3 regions of the Streptomyces liliifuscus genome follow, and region 1 is predicted to be linked to each of the others. Evidence: riboswitches for the same ligand, from Rfam matches in the RefSeq annotation. Region 1 holds a riboswitch; each other region holds the start of a gene.
The links. Region 1 has a riboswitch for cyclic di-AMP ahead of JEQ17_RS22065 (M23 family metallopeptidase). Riboswitches for the same ligand answer to the same signal wherever they lie in the genome.

Region 2: linked by a shared signal. The riboswitch ahead of JEQ17_RS27345 (transglycosylase SLT domain-containing protein) and the one ahead of JEQ17_RS22065 (M23 family metallopeptidase) in region 1 are both predicted to bind cyclic di-AMP.
Region 3: linked by a shared signal. The riboswitch ahead of JEQ17_RS49930 (C40 family peptidase) and the one ahead of JEQ17_RS22065 (M23 family metallopeptidase) in region 1 are both predicted to bind cyclic di-AMP.

The regions. Positions count from the first base shown of each region.
Region 1 is NZ_CP066831.1:5,210,040-5,215,227, forward strand. Features, by position in the region: gene JEQ17_RS22060 (aldo/keto reductase) at 1-709, opposite strand, end outside; gene JEQ17_RS22065 (M23 family metallopeptidase) at 826-1,875, opposite strand; cyclic di-AMP (ydaO/yuaA leader) riboswitch at 1,887-2,042, opposite strand; gene JEQ17_RS22070 (PP2C family protein-serine/threonine phosphatase) at 2,297-3,400, opposite strand; tRNA gene JEQ17_RS22075 (tRNA-Met) at 3,571-3,644, opposite strand; gene JEQ17_RS22080 (dihydrofolate reductase family protein) at 3,765-4,904, opposite strand; gene JEQ17_RS22085 (MarR family winged helix-turn-helix transcriptional regulator) at 5,047-5,188, shown strand, end outside.
Region 2 is NZ_CP066831.1:6,357,822-6,363,009, forward strand. Features, by position in the region: gene JEQ17_RS27335 (FAD-dependent oxidoreductase) at 1-917, shown strand, start outside; gene JEQ17_RS27340 (HAD family hydrolase) at 1,229-2,044, shown strand; gene JEQ17_RS27345 (transglycosylase SLT domain-containing protein) at 2,178-2,921, opposite strand; cyclic di-AMP (ydaO/yuaA leader) riboswitch at 2,925-3,089, opposite strand; gene JEQ17_RS50730 (DUF5959 family protein) at 3,447-4,367, opposite strand; gene JEQ17_RS27355 (CocE/NonD family hydrolase) at 4,441-5,188, opposite strand, start outside.
Region 3 is NZ_CP066831.1:1,880,469-1,885,656, forward strand. Features, by position in the region: gene JEQ17_RS49930 (C40 family peptidase) at 1-1,264, opposite strand, end outside; cyclic di-AMP (ydaO/yuaA leader) riboswitch at 1,360-1,531, opposite strand; gene JEQ17_RS08110 (glycosyl hydrolase family 95 catalytic domain-containing protein) at 1,725-4,604, opposite strand; tRNA gene JEQ17_RS08115 (tRNA-Pro) at 4,870-4,943, opposite strand; gene JEQ17_RS08120 (DUF309 domain-containing protein) at 5,044-5,188, shown strand, end outside.

The DNA.
Region 1 (5,188 bases):
CCGCCGACCCGGCCCGCGCGCTGTCGACCACGGCACCCGCCCGGTACTTGCCGGTGAGGAAGCCCGAGGCGAGCGAGGAGTAGGGGACGACGGCCAGACCGGCCCGGGAGGCGACGTCCCGGAGCGGGCCCTCGTACGAGTCACGGGAGACGAGGTTGTACCGGGGCTGCAGCGCCACGTACCGCGCGAGGCCCTCGCGGTCGGAGAGGTCGAGGGACTCCTGAAGCCGCTCGGGGGAGAGGTTGGACGCGGCGATCGCGCGCACCTTGCCGGCGCGGACGAGCTCGTCCAGGGCCGTGATGATCTCCTCGACCGGCACGGACGGGTCGTCGAAGTGGGTGTAGTACAGGTCGATGTAGTCCGTCTTCAGCCGCCGCAGTGACGCGTCGGCCGCGGCCTTGATGTTCACCCCGGACAGGCCCTTGTACCGGGGGTGCGCACCGACCTTGGTGGCGACGACGACGTCGGCGCGGTTACCGCGCGCGGCGAGCCAGTCGCCCAGGACGGTCTCCGACTCACCTCCCTCGTTGCCCGGCACCCAGGCCGAGTAGGTGTCGGCGGTGTCGACGAAGTTCCCGCCCGCGGCGGTGTACGCGTCGAGCACGGCGAAGGACTGCGCCTCGTCGGCGGTCCAGCCGAAGACGTTGCCGCCGAGGGAGAGCGGAAAGACGTCGAGGTCGGACGAACCCAGCTTGCGGAGTGAGGTCATAAATGGGTCAACGGCCGTACCGGACGGCCGTATTCCGCACCCGGGAACCTCTCGGGCCGCCTCACCGGTCGGGCCCGCCCCATGCGGGGTGAGCCCGTCCTACGAGGTGGGCCGTCCTACGGGGTGAGCCCCTTGCCGCGCAGCCACGCCATCGGGTCGATGCCGTCGCCACCGCTGGTGTGGACCTCCAGGTGGAGGTGCGCCCCGGTGACGTTGCCGGTCGCGCCCACGCGGCCGATGATGTCGCCGGTGGCCACCTTCTGGCCGACGCTGACACCGATCGACGACTGGTGCGCGTACCAGACCTCCGTGCCGTCGTCGAGCGTGAGGACCGTGCGGTAGCCGTACGAGCCGTTCCAGCCGGCCTCGGTGATCGTGCCGCTGTGAACGGCCTTGATCGGGGTACCCGTGGGAGCGGCGAAGTCCAGACCCGTGTGCTGGCCGGACGACCACAGAGCGCCGGACTGCCCGAAGGTGGAGGTGATCGTGTACGAGGAGGTGGGCAGCGTGAACTGCTTGGCGAGCTCGGCGAGGCGTGCGGCCTCGGCCTTCTCCTTGGCCTCCTGGTCCGCCTTCTTCTTGGCGGCGGCGACCTTGGCCTCGGCGGCGTCCCGCTCCTTGGCCGCCAGCGTGGCGGCCTTCTTCGCGGCGGCGGCCTCGGCGGCCTCCTGGGCCTCGCGGTCCACCTGGTCCTGCTGCTGCTCGGCCTGGAGCATGATGCGGGCGCGCAGGGCCTCGCCCGCGTCCGAGTTGCCCTGCTCGGCGTCGGCGGTGGTGAGGCCGACGGCGGTGATCGGGGTGCTGGAGCCCTCCGGGGCGTCGTCGTCCGAGAAGGGCGAGCCGACGTTCGGCAGGTCGGGGATCGAGATCGACACCGGAGGCTTGCCGGTCTGCGCGGTGGCCATGCCACCCGCACCGACGGCGGCTATGACACCGACGCCCAGAACGGTCGAGCTACGGGCGAGTCCTCCGCCGCGCTGCTTGGAGACGCGGTGCCGGCCGCGGACGGGAAGGACGGTGTCCGCGCTGGGATTCCAGACCTCCCACGTCTCCTCGTCCTTACGGGCGCCGTAGGCGAAGGTGTCGGGCTTCTTGTCACCCGAGGACTCACCCGTCAACTCATTCGGCACGAACGAGGGTGTGGGGGCAGGCCGGTTGGACGCCACGTAGGCGCACTCCTTTCCTTCCTTCTCGCCTACCGGGTTAGCTGACGGGTTCGGAGCAGGAAGGTCTCCTACGCGCGTCAACCGCGGTGCGCTACACCGCGAAGACGAGCGATTCACCCCAAGTGGTGGTTCCCCGGTTCCCTTGCGGGATTCGGCGCGTGCGCACGGAGCCGACTCTTGTGACGGCTGGGACGACCGCGCTGCGTTATCGAACGTTAATAGACCCGGGCACCGGATTCCAAGCTGTTCCTGATGATCGTTAAGGCTCTTGGCCTGGACTTACAGGTCATGAGCGGGGTAAATCGGGCGAGTTGATCGTCATTCAGGAACGGGAGCCCTGTTGATGGTGCGTCAGTTGTTGAGCGGAGGGATTCCGTTCGACTACCAACGGTGATATGGGCCGCGGAAAGAGCGACGCATCTCACGGCCGCCGCACCGCGAGCAGTGCCATGTCGTCGGCGGCCCCGCCCCCGGTGTGCCGCAGGACGTCGTCCAGCACCGCGGCGAGCAGCTCGTCGGGCCCGGGAAAGACTCGCCCCGACAGGTGCCGCGCCGGATCGAAGAAGACGCCCCGCCGGTCCCGCGCCTCGGACAGTCCGTCCGTGTGGAAGAGCAGCATGGCCCCGCCCGGGAACTCCTCCTCCTGCGCGCGGTCGGGCCAGGCCCCCAACTCCCCCGTCCCGAGCGGCAGCGCGGGCTCCGCCGCGGCGAGCGTACGTACCTCTCCGTCGCCGTACAGCAGAAGGGGCCCGGGGTGGCCGCGGTTCACGAGGCGTACGACCGGGGTGCCGTGCGGGATCTCGGCGAGCACGGCGGTGGTGAAGTCCTCGAAGACCTCGATGATGTCGCGCCGGACGCCTTCGCGCGCGAGCGCCCGCTCCAGCCGCTGGGCGACCGCCTCCAGGCTCGCCTCCTGCTCGGCGGCCTCCCGGAAGGCCCCGATGAGTACGGCGACTACGGCGACCGCCCCCATGCCCTTGCCCCGTACGTCGCCCACGAGGAGCCGTACGCCGTGCGGGGTGTCCTGCACGGCGTACAGGTCGCCCCCGATGAACGCGCCCTCCTGCGCGGCCTCGTACCGTGCCGCGATCTCCAGGCCGCCGATCCGCGCCGCCGGTTCGGGCAGTACGGCCCACTGGGCGGCCTCCGCGACCTCGCGGGCGGTGGCGAGGCGCGCGTTGCCGCGGACCACGAGCCGGTTGATGCCGACGGCGAGCGCCGCGGTCGTGGCCACGGTGAGGACCTCGGTGACCGCGCCCGCGTCGAAGGCGAACCTGAGGTGCACGAGGGCCATGGCCGCGGTCGCCACGATCCCCGTCCACACGGTGACGCCGAGCGAGAGGAAGGGTGCGGCGACGAGCGGGGCGGCCGTGAGGAACGGAGCGGCGGTGAAGTCCTGCGGGGTGAGGAGGTCGTAGCAGACACCCGCGACGATCAGCAGCGCCGACAGCGCGCGGACGAGGGTGCGTGGGTAGGAGGCCGTCCTCTCCACGGGCTCGACGCGCACCGGCTCCTGCTCCTCCACCTGTCCAGGCTTCCGGGAGCGGGGGCGGCGGGCGAGCGGACGAGACCCGGGCGGGTGAAGACACCCGGAAACACCCGAGGGGAAGACCTGGGCAGAGGATCTGCGGAGAAGGCCCGCGGAAAACACCTGAGGCCGGAATCCTTGATCGGATTCCGGCCTCAGGCCTTCAGTAGCGGGGACAGGATTTGAACCTGCGACCTCTGGGTTATGAGCCCAGCGAGCTACCGAGCTGCTCCACCCCGCGCCGTTAAGACCACTGTACGCCATCCGCGGGACCCAAAGCACACGCGTTGATGTCGCCCGCGCTTAACCGGGGGGTTTGGCATGAAACCTGCCGGTCGGCGGCACCGGTCCGCCCGGCCCGTCAGCCGAGATGGCGGTTGGGCGCCTTCGCGGCGGCCTCGTACTCCGGGAGCACCAGGACGTCGGCGCCGGCCGCGGCCAGCAGCCCGCTCCCGTCCGCGCCGGCCACGAAGGTGTCCGGCTCCCGCCAGGCGGTCACGACCCTGCGTACGCCCGCGTCCAGGATCAGCCGGGCGCAGGGCGCGGGCCGGGACGCGCGGCGGGCGCACGGTTCCAGGCTGCTGTAGACGGTGGCGGTCGCGAGCCGCGGGTCTCCCGGCCCGATCTTGGCGAGGGCGGCCTCCTCGGCATGGGACACGGGGTCGGACTCGCGGGAGTATCCGCGGGCCAGCTCCGTACCGTCGGCCGCGACGACGACCGCGCCGACGCTGAACGCGGTCCGCGAGGGCGGACACTCGGCGGCCAGTTCGCAGGCGAGCGCCAGCCACCGGTGGTCGGCGGCGGAGGGTACGGTCCCGGCGCCGGGCGCGGTGGGGACGTACCGCATGAGGACGATGTCCCCCACGGGCCGCGTCTCGACCAGGCTCAGCCGGTTGCGGGGGCCGCCCGGGTAGTCGCCGGGCCCGAACAGCCGGGGCGCGTCCGGCTCCCCGACGATCAGGGGCGCGAGGGCGAGCTGCAGTTCGTCGGCGAGGCCCTCGCCGAGGAGCTGGGTGTGGACGCGGCCACCGCCCTCGACCATGAGCCGCCGCACGCCGCGCACGTCGTGGAGGTGGGTGAGCACAGCCCGCCAGTCGACGTCCGGGCCGACGGAGACGACGTCGACGCCGAGCCCGCGCAGAGCTTCGCCGGCCCTCTCGGCCCCCTCGTCGCTCGTATAGACGATCTTCTCGCCGCCCGTGGACCAGAAGTTGGCGTCGGGGTCGAGGTCGCCGGTGCCGCTGACGGTGACCTTCAGCGGGTACTCCGGCCGTCCGGCGGCGACCCGGGCCGCACGGCGCTCGGCGGAGTTGACGAGGAGGCGGGGGTTGTCGGCGCGCAGGGTGCCCGCGCCGACGAGGATCGCGTCGGACTCGGCCCGTACCTCGTCGACCCGGTCGAAGTCGGCCGGTCCGGAGAGCAGCAGCCGTCCGGGGCCGGTGTCGTCCAGGCAGCCGTCGAGGGAGACGGCGGCGGACAACAGGACGTAGGGATGAGGCATGAACGCGCTCTCTTTCGGACTCTTTCGGGCCCTGTAGGGCTCTGTCGGAGGCGGAGCCGGGGCTTGCCCGGACGGCGGCCCGGTGTCGCCCGGAGGACGGTCGGGGCTTGGTTCAAGTTTGAAACAAACCTACACTGGCGGCATGACGACCCGCTGGCTCACCTCCGAGGAGCAGCGCGCCTGGCGCGCCTACATCGCCGCCTCCCATCTCCTGGAGGACGCGATCGACCGGCAGCTCCAGCAGGAGGCCGGTATGCCGCACCTTTACTACTCCATCCTCGCCA
Region 2 (5,188 bases), 1.1 Mb from region 1:
GCGGCCATCAGGGGGACACCGGGCGGATCGGTCAACGGGGTGGCCCAGGGGGCGGTCGGCGCGGCCCGGCGGGCTTCGAACTCAAGCTGGACTCCGGGGAGTTGTTCACCGCTCGGGCGGTCGTCGTCGCGACAGGGCTGTCCGGGCTGGCATATCTGCCGCCCGAGCTGGCCGCGGCCGCGCCCGACGGACCGACCCCCACGGGGCCCGTCTCGCACAGTTCGCAGCTCCACGACCTGTCCCGGTTCTCCGGCAAGGAGCTGATCGTCGTGGGGGCGGGCCAGTCCGCCCTGGAGACGGCGGCGCTCGCGGCTGAGGCGGGCGCGCAGGTGCGCGTGGTGGCGCGCGGCAAGGGATCGGTCGCCTTCGGCGCGCCCCCCTGGACGCAGCCGAGGCTGCGCCCCGGGTCGCCCTTCGGACGGGCCTGGTCGCTGTGGGCACTCAGCTACTACCCCCACCCGTACCGCCATCTGCCGCCGCAGGCCCGGCACTTCCTCGTCCGCCGGGTGCTCGGCCCGCTCGGCGCCTGGTGGCTGCGGGAGCGGTTCGAGGGGACGGTGCGGGTGAGCGAGGTGTCGCGGATCGTCCGCTCCGGATCGGAGGGTGGCCATCCGGCCCTCGCCGTCCGGACCCTCGACGGACGCGTCGAGGAACTCTCCGCGGACCACGTCGTCGCCGCGACCGGATACCGCGTCGATCTCGCGGCGATGGACTTCCTCGGGCACGAACTGCGTACGGAGCTGGCGGTGAGCCGGGGGACACCGAAGCTGGGCGCCGGGTTCAGGTCCTCCGTACCCGGGCTGTACTTCACGGGGCTGCCGGCGGCGGCTTCGTACGGGCCCGTGATGCGGTTCGTGTGCGGCACGGAGTTCGCCTCACCGAGGCTGGTCCGGCATCTGGTGGGGGCGCGCGGCTGAACGGAACCTCCGCTTCGTGCGCGTACGCATCGACGCGTCGTTGAAGCCGCCGAGCGGCCGCGAAGGCCGTGCGCGAGCCGTGTCCACGGGGCGAGGCCGGGCACGGGGAGGCGGGGCCGAGAGCGGGCGAGGGGCCGGTTGACCGGGGGCTCGGGAGCAGGGCGGCCATGGTCAACTGCTCCTCGGCGCCTGCGATTTGCCTCCGGGCGGCCGACGGATGGTGCCGACGGGCACCCCTGTGCCTGACGAGATACCGGACGACGTCCGGTTCCCGTCGAGTCGTTGGGGCGTTCGATCCGTATTCTCTGATCATGGCCGCACCGATTGCATATTCACTCATCGCCACTGACCTGGACGGGACGTTGTTGCGAGGCGACGACACCCTGTCGGACCGGTCACGCGCCGCGCTGGCGATGGCAATCGGGAGAGGTGCCAGGCACCTCGTGGTGACGGGGCGCCCGGCACCACGCGTACGCCCCCTGCTGGACGAACTGGGCAGCCAGGGACTGGCGGTGTGCGGTCAGGGGGCGCAGCTGTACGACGCCGGCGCCGAGCGCATGGTCTGGTCGGTCACCCTCGACCGCGAGCTGGCCGAGACGGCGCTCGGCAAGATCGAGGCGGAGGTCGGGGACGTGTACGCCGCGGTCGACCAGGACGGGGTCGACGGACTCACGCTCATCGAGCCGGGGTACGAGATGCCGCACCCGACACTCCCAGCGGTCCGCGTCCTGCGTCGCGACGACCTGTGGACGGAACCCATCAGCAAGGTGCTGCTGCGCCATCCCCTGCTGTCCGACGACGAGTTGGCGTCCGCGGCCCGCGGAGCGGTCGGTTCCCTCGCCACGGTCACGATGTCAGGACCCGGCACAGTCGAACTCCAGCCATGTGGCGTGACCAAGGCGACGGGGCTCGCCCTGGCGGCCGAACATCTCGGCCTCACCCCCGCCACAACGATCGCCTTCGGTGACATGCCCAACGACATCCCGATGTTCGACTGGGCGGCCCACGGCGTCGCGATGGCCAACGCGCACCCCGAACTCCGGGCGGTGGCCGACGAGGTGACCCTGTCGAACGAGGACGACGGGATCGCGGTGGTACTGGAACGGCTCTTCGGCCCGCGGCCCTAGCTCCGCGTCGCCGAGAAGGCGCGGCACCGGGCGGGCCCGCGGAGAGGTGGGTTCCCCTCGTCGCGGGCCCGCCCGGTACAGGTTCGCGGTACCGGCCCGCCCGGTACCGGCGGCCTGTTCGCCGTCGGCCCGCTCAGTAGGCCCCGAAGACGTTGTCGATCGAGCCGTACCTCGCGGCGGCGTAGTTGCACGCCGCCGTGATGTTGGCGACCGGGTCGAAGGGGTCCATCGAGGTGCCGGCCACGTGGTACGCGTTGAAGGTCGGGTCGATGGTCTGGAGGAGCCCCTTCGACGGCGTACCGGCCGCGGCGTTGGAGTCCCAGTTGTTCATGGCCTGCGGGTTGCCCGACGACTCGCGCATGACATTGCGGTAGATGCCGTCGTACGACCCCGGGATGCCCTGCTGGGCCATGATGTCCAGCGACTCCTTGATCCAGCCGTCGAGGTCGTTCGTGTACGTCTTCGCGGCGGCGGGGGTGACGGCGGACGCGGTGGTCGCCTTGGTCGCCGTGGCCTTCTTCGCCGAGGTCTGGGCGTTCTTCGTGCCGACCGTCAGCTTGAGGCCCGGGCGGATGACCGCCGGGTCGTTGCCGATGACCGCGCGGTTGGCCTTGTACAGGTTCTGCCAGCCGCCGCTCGTGGAGTGCTTCTTGGCGATCTTGGTCAGGGTGTCGCCCGCGACCACCTTGTACGTGACGAGCGAGACCTGCGGGACCGCGGACGGTGCGGCCTGGGCGGTCTGCGTCGGCTGTGCGGCGTGGGCGCCGGTGGCCCCCACGAGGGGGAGCGCGAGCGCGGCTCCGCCGGTTCCCGCGGCGACGATGCCACGCGTGAGGGTGTTCATTCTGGGGCGGCGGTGCTTGCCTCGTGCGGCCATGGCGCGTTTCCTCTCCGACGCCTGCGAGGTGAGCTGTCGGGTTCGGGCGGGAGCTGCCCGGCCGCATGCTGCACGCGGCTTCACCCCGAGCCGTTCCGGAATCCGGACCGGCGGCCTACCTGGGTCCCCCGCTCCTGCCGTACGCGAGTGAATGGGTGGTTGGGATCTCCGGGCGGCGGCAGGATTAGGCGGTCCATCCGGAGTGACGTGAACGTATGCGAGAGCACATGCCGTGAACAAGCCCAGAATTCACATCGCGATGTCATTTGCCTGTTCGGGACGGATGGGAATTCTTGATCCATTCGGAAGGCGAAGTTCAACTTGCTTTGAGCAAAGGTGAATCGACCGGCCGGGCAAAGTGACCGTCCGGGACGGACGTGACTCAATTCACTGGCACAGGTGGGGAATTAAGTGCTTCATGTGCTTAATGTGGGCAAGTCGGGCGGAGTCTGGATGTCCGCCCAGTCGACATAAGGGACTACTTGTCCAGATATGTTCTCGCCGCTCTTCGGGATTCCGGAGAGTTCAGTCCTCCGGGTTCCAGAGGGTCAGCACCTCACGCAGTTTCTGCCGATGGCTGTCGATCCAGTTCCCGGGAAGATCGACGGGGACGCACACGGTGGCCATGGAAATCGTGTCGTCCTCCACGATCACCTCTGGGCAATCCCGTTCTCCCGTGAGCCGAATGGAAATCGACGGGCCTCGCTCCACCGTCATCCAGGAGATGTCCTCGCCGCGATGCAATGCGGCGTCCAGGGCGTTCCCCCAGGTCTCAAGTCGGCGGCGCCACAGAGAGAGTTCGAGGCGGCCGCTGACGAAAGGCGTCTCAACGACGATCTCGGCAGCGAGGCCCGCCACCATCCGCGGGTGCCGGCCGAGGACCGTGATCCTGACGGAATTGCCCTCCTCGTCGGCGAGGAGCGCGAGGTCCGTCGGGCCGGTGCGGTGGTCGGCCGGGAGGTCGGCGTCGCAGAGGGCACAGACGAAGTGGGCGTCCTGTACGGAGTTCCACCCGGCGCAGGACGGACAGCGGCGGTAGGTGATCGGGTGGGTGTAGCCACCGGTTCCGGCGTCTGTGCGGTCGATGCCCACGCGGGTGAGGGCCGCCGCGAGCGACCGCCACGACTCGGGGTCGGGGCAGTAGCCGGTGGACTGGTTGCTCGCGTACGTGATCTCCCAGCCGGAGGCGGCCCGAGCGAAGCCCAACTCCCCGGCGGCGCGCACCGGTTTCCCGTCCGCGCAGGCCACGTGTTCGGAGCGGCGTGGAGCCAGGCGCAGGGTCATGGAGGCGTCGACGACGAAGGTGAACGGCTCGGCGAGCTCGTCGGCGGGGCGGACGGACAGGAAGGCGTCGAGGTCGGCCGGGGTCCGGATCCGGGCGCCGCCCCCGCCAGGCCGGACGGCCTCCCTTATGTCATCGGGCCCCACATAAGCGTATGCGGTCATGGGGTCCCTGCACACGCGATTGAGGTCGTGTGGCCCATGTACGCGTTCGCCGTCATGCGGGGAGCGTACGAGTTCACCCCGCGGTCCGCGGAATCCTTTTCTCCCAGGTGCGGTGGAACACCACCTCGTCACCGTCCTTGCAGATCACCTCGTTCGAGGTGATGAAGTCCGCCTCGTCGCAGGTGGTTTCGGAGTGTGCCTCGACGCTCGCGTCCCACGGCAGGTCCGGCCGGTGCAGCCGGACGAACCAGTCCGAGCGGGCGCGGGCGGACAGCGGGTCCGACTCGACGATCGTGTACGTGTCCAGGGCCTCCTCGGTGAATTCGAGGCCGTCGGGATACACCCGGGTGCCTCCGTACCGCGGGTCCACCTCCAGGCGCCACTCACCCTTGGCGACATCGCGGACGACAAGGCGCTCGGGGCGCGGCTCGTCCAGGGTCGCGGGGAAGTTGACCCCCATGGGCTCCGCCTGCTCCGGCTCCTCGAAGGAGATGGACGGGTCCGACTCCTGTGCGCGGAGCGGGAGTTCCAGCACGCTCCCCGAAGGGGTGAGGGTGAAGCCCGCCTCCGAACCCGGCTGGGGCCAGATCCACGGCCAGTACGCGGAGGAGACGGCGAGACGCACACGATGGCCGGGAGGGAAGGCGTGGCCGATGGCGTTCAGGTCGAGAACCACGTCCTCCGTAGAGCCCGGTTTCCAGGGAACCACCTGGTCACGGCCATGCCGGGCTGACAGGTTCAGAACGCCCCGGGTGACGAGGGTCGAGGAGCCGTCCGGGGCCACGTCGCAGATTCGGGCCACTACTTGTCCACACGTCGCC
Region 3 (5,188 bases), 3.3 Mb from region 1:
TGTCGGAGAGGGGCACCGCCACGCCCGCGACCGCCTGATCGTTGGCGGTACGCGGGAGTGCGACCCCCGCCGCCTTCCAGGCCGCCTGGGTGAGGCTGGAGCAGTCGTACGAGCCCGGCCCCATCGCTCCCCACACACAGGGCTTGCCGATCTGCGCACGGGCGAAGTCGACCGCTGTCGCCGCCTTCCCGCCGTAGCCCGGGGTCGACCCGGCGTACGCCGGAGTCGATCCGCCGTATCCCGGAGTCGCAGCGCCGTATCCGGGGTTCGAGGCACCGTCCGAGCCGATGGGCAGACCCGTGCCGATCGGCGTACGGGCGTCGACGGGCGGAGCCATACCGAACGTCAGGTCCGGTCCCATGGGCAGGTCCATGCCGATGGACGGGGTCGGAGCCATTGCCGGAGCCGGAGCGGCGGGCAGACCCATGCCGAACGTCAGGTCCGGGCCGCCCAGGGCGTCTACGGACCCTCCCGTGCCGAAACCGGCCGACTGCGGCAGTGCCTGGGGCTGTTGCTGCCACCATTCGGCCTCGGCCTGGCGGTAGCCCTGTCCCTCGGTGGTGGCCCAGGCGGTCTCCGCCGGCGCGGGTTCGATGGCCGCCACCGGCGTGCTCCGCCGGGCGGTGTGCGCGGAGAGCAGTTCGCGGGCCTTCGCGAGCTTGCTCTGGTTCCGCTGCTTGGAGGTCTTCAGCGACTGCCGCGGATCGGCGGCCAGTGCGGGCAGGACCTCGGTGGCCTCCTGCCGCTGCTGCGGCACGGCCGACAGCGCGGCGACGGGACCCGCGGTCAACTCCGCCACGGGTCGGGCGGCTGTCGCGGCGCCGGGTCCTGCGGTCAGCTCCAGGACGGGTTTGGCCGGCGCTTCCAGCGCACGGTCGGCCGACCGCTCCCCCGGACGGTCGCCGGTGCTCCTGGGCCGCGTCTCTGCCTGGCCGCGGTCCGGCATCCTGTCGGGCGGCAGCACGGCGGGGATGAGGGGCCCCAGTTGCGAGCGTCCCACGTCGAACCACTGCTTGGCGCGGTCGTTCAGAGCGGGGGCAGGGGCGGCGGCGACCGTGTCGGCACGTCCACGCCCCGTGTCGGGTCCGGGGGTCATACGCTCGCGCGAGCGCCCCGAGCTCATCGCCCGGGTCGCGTTGTAGTTCCCGCTGACGGTCTCCGCCTGGTCGTAGAGGCTGTTGATCCGCTGCTGGACCTCTTCGCGACTCGGCTTGTCGTCCTCTCTCGCGGGCGAGGATCCGCCGGTCGAGGAATACAGATCCACTGAGGTGGCGGCCGCCGTCGCGAGGGCGGGCCGGGGTATACCCGGGAGGTTGCTGCCTCCGGGGCGCGGGGTTCGTTCCGGCGCGATGGGAGCCGTACTCCTTCCGTGCTCCGCCTACCGAGTTAGCTGTCGGGTTCGGGCGAGGAATCCGGAAGGTATGCCCTACGGCCCTTGCCCTGTCGGGCGGTTGGGCCGATTCACCCCAAAGTTCGGTGGGTCCCCGGTTCCGGTTGCCGCGAGGGCCACCGGATTCGGCGGAGGCCGCGCGACCCGGCGAGGTTCACCGGAGGGAGTCGTGCGTCCTGTCGGTCAACTTAGCCAACATGTGCACCTCGTGTGAAGATTGAAGGGCGAAGTGTCCGATATATAACTGTGACCTTCGTCGTACCGGGTCGAGACATCGCCGGACTTCGGCGACTTCTCACGGTTCACCACTCCCCCTCTGCTCCCGCTGCTTCCGCTACTCCTCCAGTGAGAGGGCGAAAACGTGGGCCCTGGCCGGCCCCGAAGGCGCGGTCAGCGTGATCGCGGTGAGCTGCTTGCTCGCGTCGAGCTCGATCACCTGGTGGAAGACGGCCGCCTTGGTGGCCAACGGCCCGGTGCGCGCGTGGATCTGACCGGTGATCACGGCTTCGGTCTCGCCGAACTCGGGGCCGGAAGCCAGCCAGTTGGTGAGCGCGATCGGCGCGGCCTCGCTCGTTCCGTCGGCGTACCGGACCACCGAGGGGACGGTCACGGCCGCCGAGTCGCCCGCGCCGAGCACGTGCAGCTTCGTGAACGCACGCTGCGCGCCCTGCGGGACGGCGATCTCCTGCCCGGCCGCCACGAGGTTGTTGTTCGTTCCCTCACTGCCGTTGGTGAAGAGGAAGCCGATCCCGTTGTCCGTGGTCTGCCCGGTCTGCGGGAGTTGGGCCATGGGGTACGTACGGCCGGCGCCGTCGAAGTCCCCGTCGCCGTAGTACATCTCTGTGGTGATGCCGTCGTTGTCGAAGTGTCCGGTGAGATCGAGCTGGGTGACGGTTCCGCTCTGCGGCGGTTCCGGCAGCCCCCATGGATCGGCGGGCACGGTCATCTTCACCGGGGCGATCCGCAGGTCGGGCCGTGAGCCGGCCGGGTGGATCACCGCCTCCGCGTCGCGCGCCAGGTCCAGTTCGACCACGCCCTTGCCCAGGTCGCGCCAGGCGGGTGCGGGGCCACCGACTCCGGAGACCGTGAGCCGCCCGCGCAGGGAGTGACGTATCCGGCACGGCTCCCCGGCGAGACTGCGTACCCGCACCCATCGGGTGGCACCGCCCCGGCGGACGGCGCTGACCAGGAACGCGCCCTGGGTGCGGAAGTCGTGCAGTGTGACGTCCCGCCAGACACCCGGGACGGCCGGGAAGACACGGATCGTGTCGCCCCAGCTCTGGCAGAGCATGTCGTGCAGGCTCTGCGCGGCGGACAGCGGTGTCTCGATGACCGGACCCGCCTCGTAGTACATGGTGTTGGGCTGTACGAACCGGTCGACCAGCTCCCTTAAATAGGTGAGCGAGTCGTCGCCCCGGCCCATCTGGGCGGTGATCGAGGCGGCGCCGGTGAAGCTGTAGCCGCGCAGGGCGCCCTCGAAGCCGATCCAGTGCTTCAGCGACCGTTCGATCAGGTCGCGGTGTTCGGGCTGCTCCCAGTTGACGAGGCAGAGCGGGTAGACGGAGAGCATGTGGGAGTAGTGGCGGTGGGACTTGGCGAAGGGGACGCCTGCTCCGACCATGAAACCGTTCTCGTCCACCGGGGGGTCGGTCAGCTTCTCCAGCACCTCGCGCCACTTGGGCGCCAACTCGTCCGGTACGCCGAGCAGGTCGGTGGTCTCCAGCAGGGTCTTGCAACTCCAACGCAGCAGCGCCAGGTCGTAGTTGCAGTCGGGGGCGTTGCCGTACTCGGGCGAGTGGGTCGGTGGCAGATGCAGCCGGCCGTCGTCACCCTCGTACAGGAAGTGCAGGTAGTAGTTGGTGCTTCGGCGCAGCAGGGGGTACAGGACGTCCTCCAGGAGGCCCCGGTCCATGGTGTGCCGGTAGGTCAGCCAGACGTTGTGCAGTGCCCAGGGCAGGTTGCCGAGCTCCGGGTTGGCGCCGACGCCGGGGACGGCGACGGTGCCGCTGGTGTCGCAGGTGGCGTCGGTGGCGCGGCGCAGGCCCGCCGAGTCGGACCGGTACTCGGGGCGCAGGCCGCCGATGAGTGTGTCGGTGTTCTCGGCGAGGGTGCGCGGGACGGCGTCCAGCTCAAGGTGGTTGGAGCCGTGCACCGCCCAGTACTCCAGCTGGACGTTGAGGTTCCACCACACTGCGGGCCAGGGCGTGGACTCCAGCCAGGGCCCGGTGGTCGCCATGATCGGCGCGTCCTCGCGGGCCGCGGAGGCGAGTTTGTAGAGCTGGATCCAGTAGAAGCTCTGCAGCATCTCGTCGGGGACGGAGAGGAAGCTCTTGCGGTAGAAGCGGTGCCACCACGCGCGGTGGGTGCGCAGCAGGCTGGAGACGGGCAGCGCGGACGCCTTGCGGACCGCCGATCTCGCCCGTCCCTCGGCGTCGGTGCCGGGATGGGAGTGGGCGACGGCCAGGACGTACGAGCGTTCGTCGCCGTGTCGGCGCTCCCGGTGGACGGTGACGGTCCGGCCGCCCGCGACCAGTGACTGCACGACGACGCCCGTGCCGTCCGGCTCGCGTGTGGCCACCGGAGCGGGGTTGGGCTCCAGGCCCGCCGGAGGGTCCTCCCGGACGATGCGCGGGCTGACGGCGGGCGAGGGGACGAACTCCCAGCGGAAGTCGCGCTCGCCCGCGCTCGCGCGTGCGGTGACGAGCAGCAGCGTCCGGTCGTTGTGGACCAGCGCGCGCAGGGCGATGGTGCCCTTGTCCGTGGTGACCGTTCCGCCGACCTCGGCGTTCCACAGGTCCAGGCGCAGGTCGGCGCCGGTGATGGCGCCGACGGGGTGCAGACGGAGATTGCCGACCGGGAGGCGGGCCACGCCCCAGTTGTGGCCGAACTCCGGCCGGTGGTCCTGCACTTCGCTGTGGTGCACGGTGAAGCGCAGGACGTTGGTGCCGGGTTCCTGGTGGACGATCGAGCCGAGCAGACCGTTGCCGAGGAACGGCCCCTCGTACCAGGCGCGCGGCATTCGCTTCCAGCGCGGGTCCTGCCCGGCGAGGAAGTCCCGCCATTCGCGGTCGGTACGCATACCGGTGAGGGCCACGGGGCCGACGACCGGGCCCGGCAGCGCCGCCGCCGGTTCCGCGACACCCATCCCGGTCGCCGCTCCGCCGGCCGCGCTCGCGGCGACGCTGCCCAGGAACCCCCGCCTGCTGACACCCATCATCGATCTCCCGTCAGATTGATCCGATGACTCGGTTAAACGGGAGGGTAGGAAGCGACTATTGATGCGTCAATGGCGCCGACGCACTCGGTTTTCATCCGATGACTGACTCGCACGGGAACCCACACAGCAACCCATACGACAACCCATGCGGGATTCGCCCGGTCGTCGGGACGCCTGCGCGGAGACCGCGGGACATCGTCACCCGCCGCACAAACGCATCCAGCGGGCCCGCCGTTGTCGGCAGACCCGCTGTTCGATGCTGTCGGGACGACAGGATTTGAACCTGCGACCCCTTGACCCCCAGTCAAGTGCGCTACCAAGCTGCGCCACGTCCCGATGCGCTTCGTCGCGGTGAACCGCGTGATCGCGCAGACAGAACACTACCCCACACCCGGGGCTGCTTCGAAGGTGGCGTGGGGCGAGGGACAATCGGTGCATGAGCAGTGCTTCTGACGACAGGCGGGACCGGGACGCCGAAGGGCGGGCGCGCAACGCGCGGCCCCGGGACGGGCTCGGGCGGCCCCTGCCGTACGGGACCGACGGGGTGGAGCGGCAGCCCGAAGGGGTGGTGCGCGCGCCCG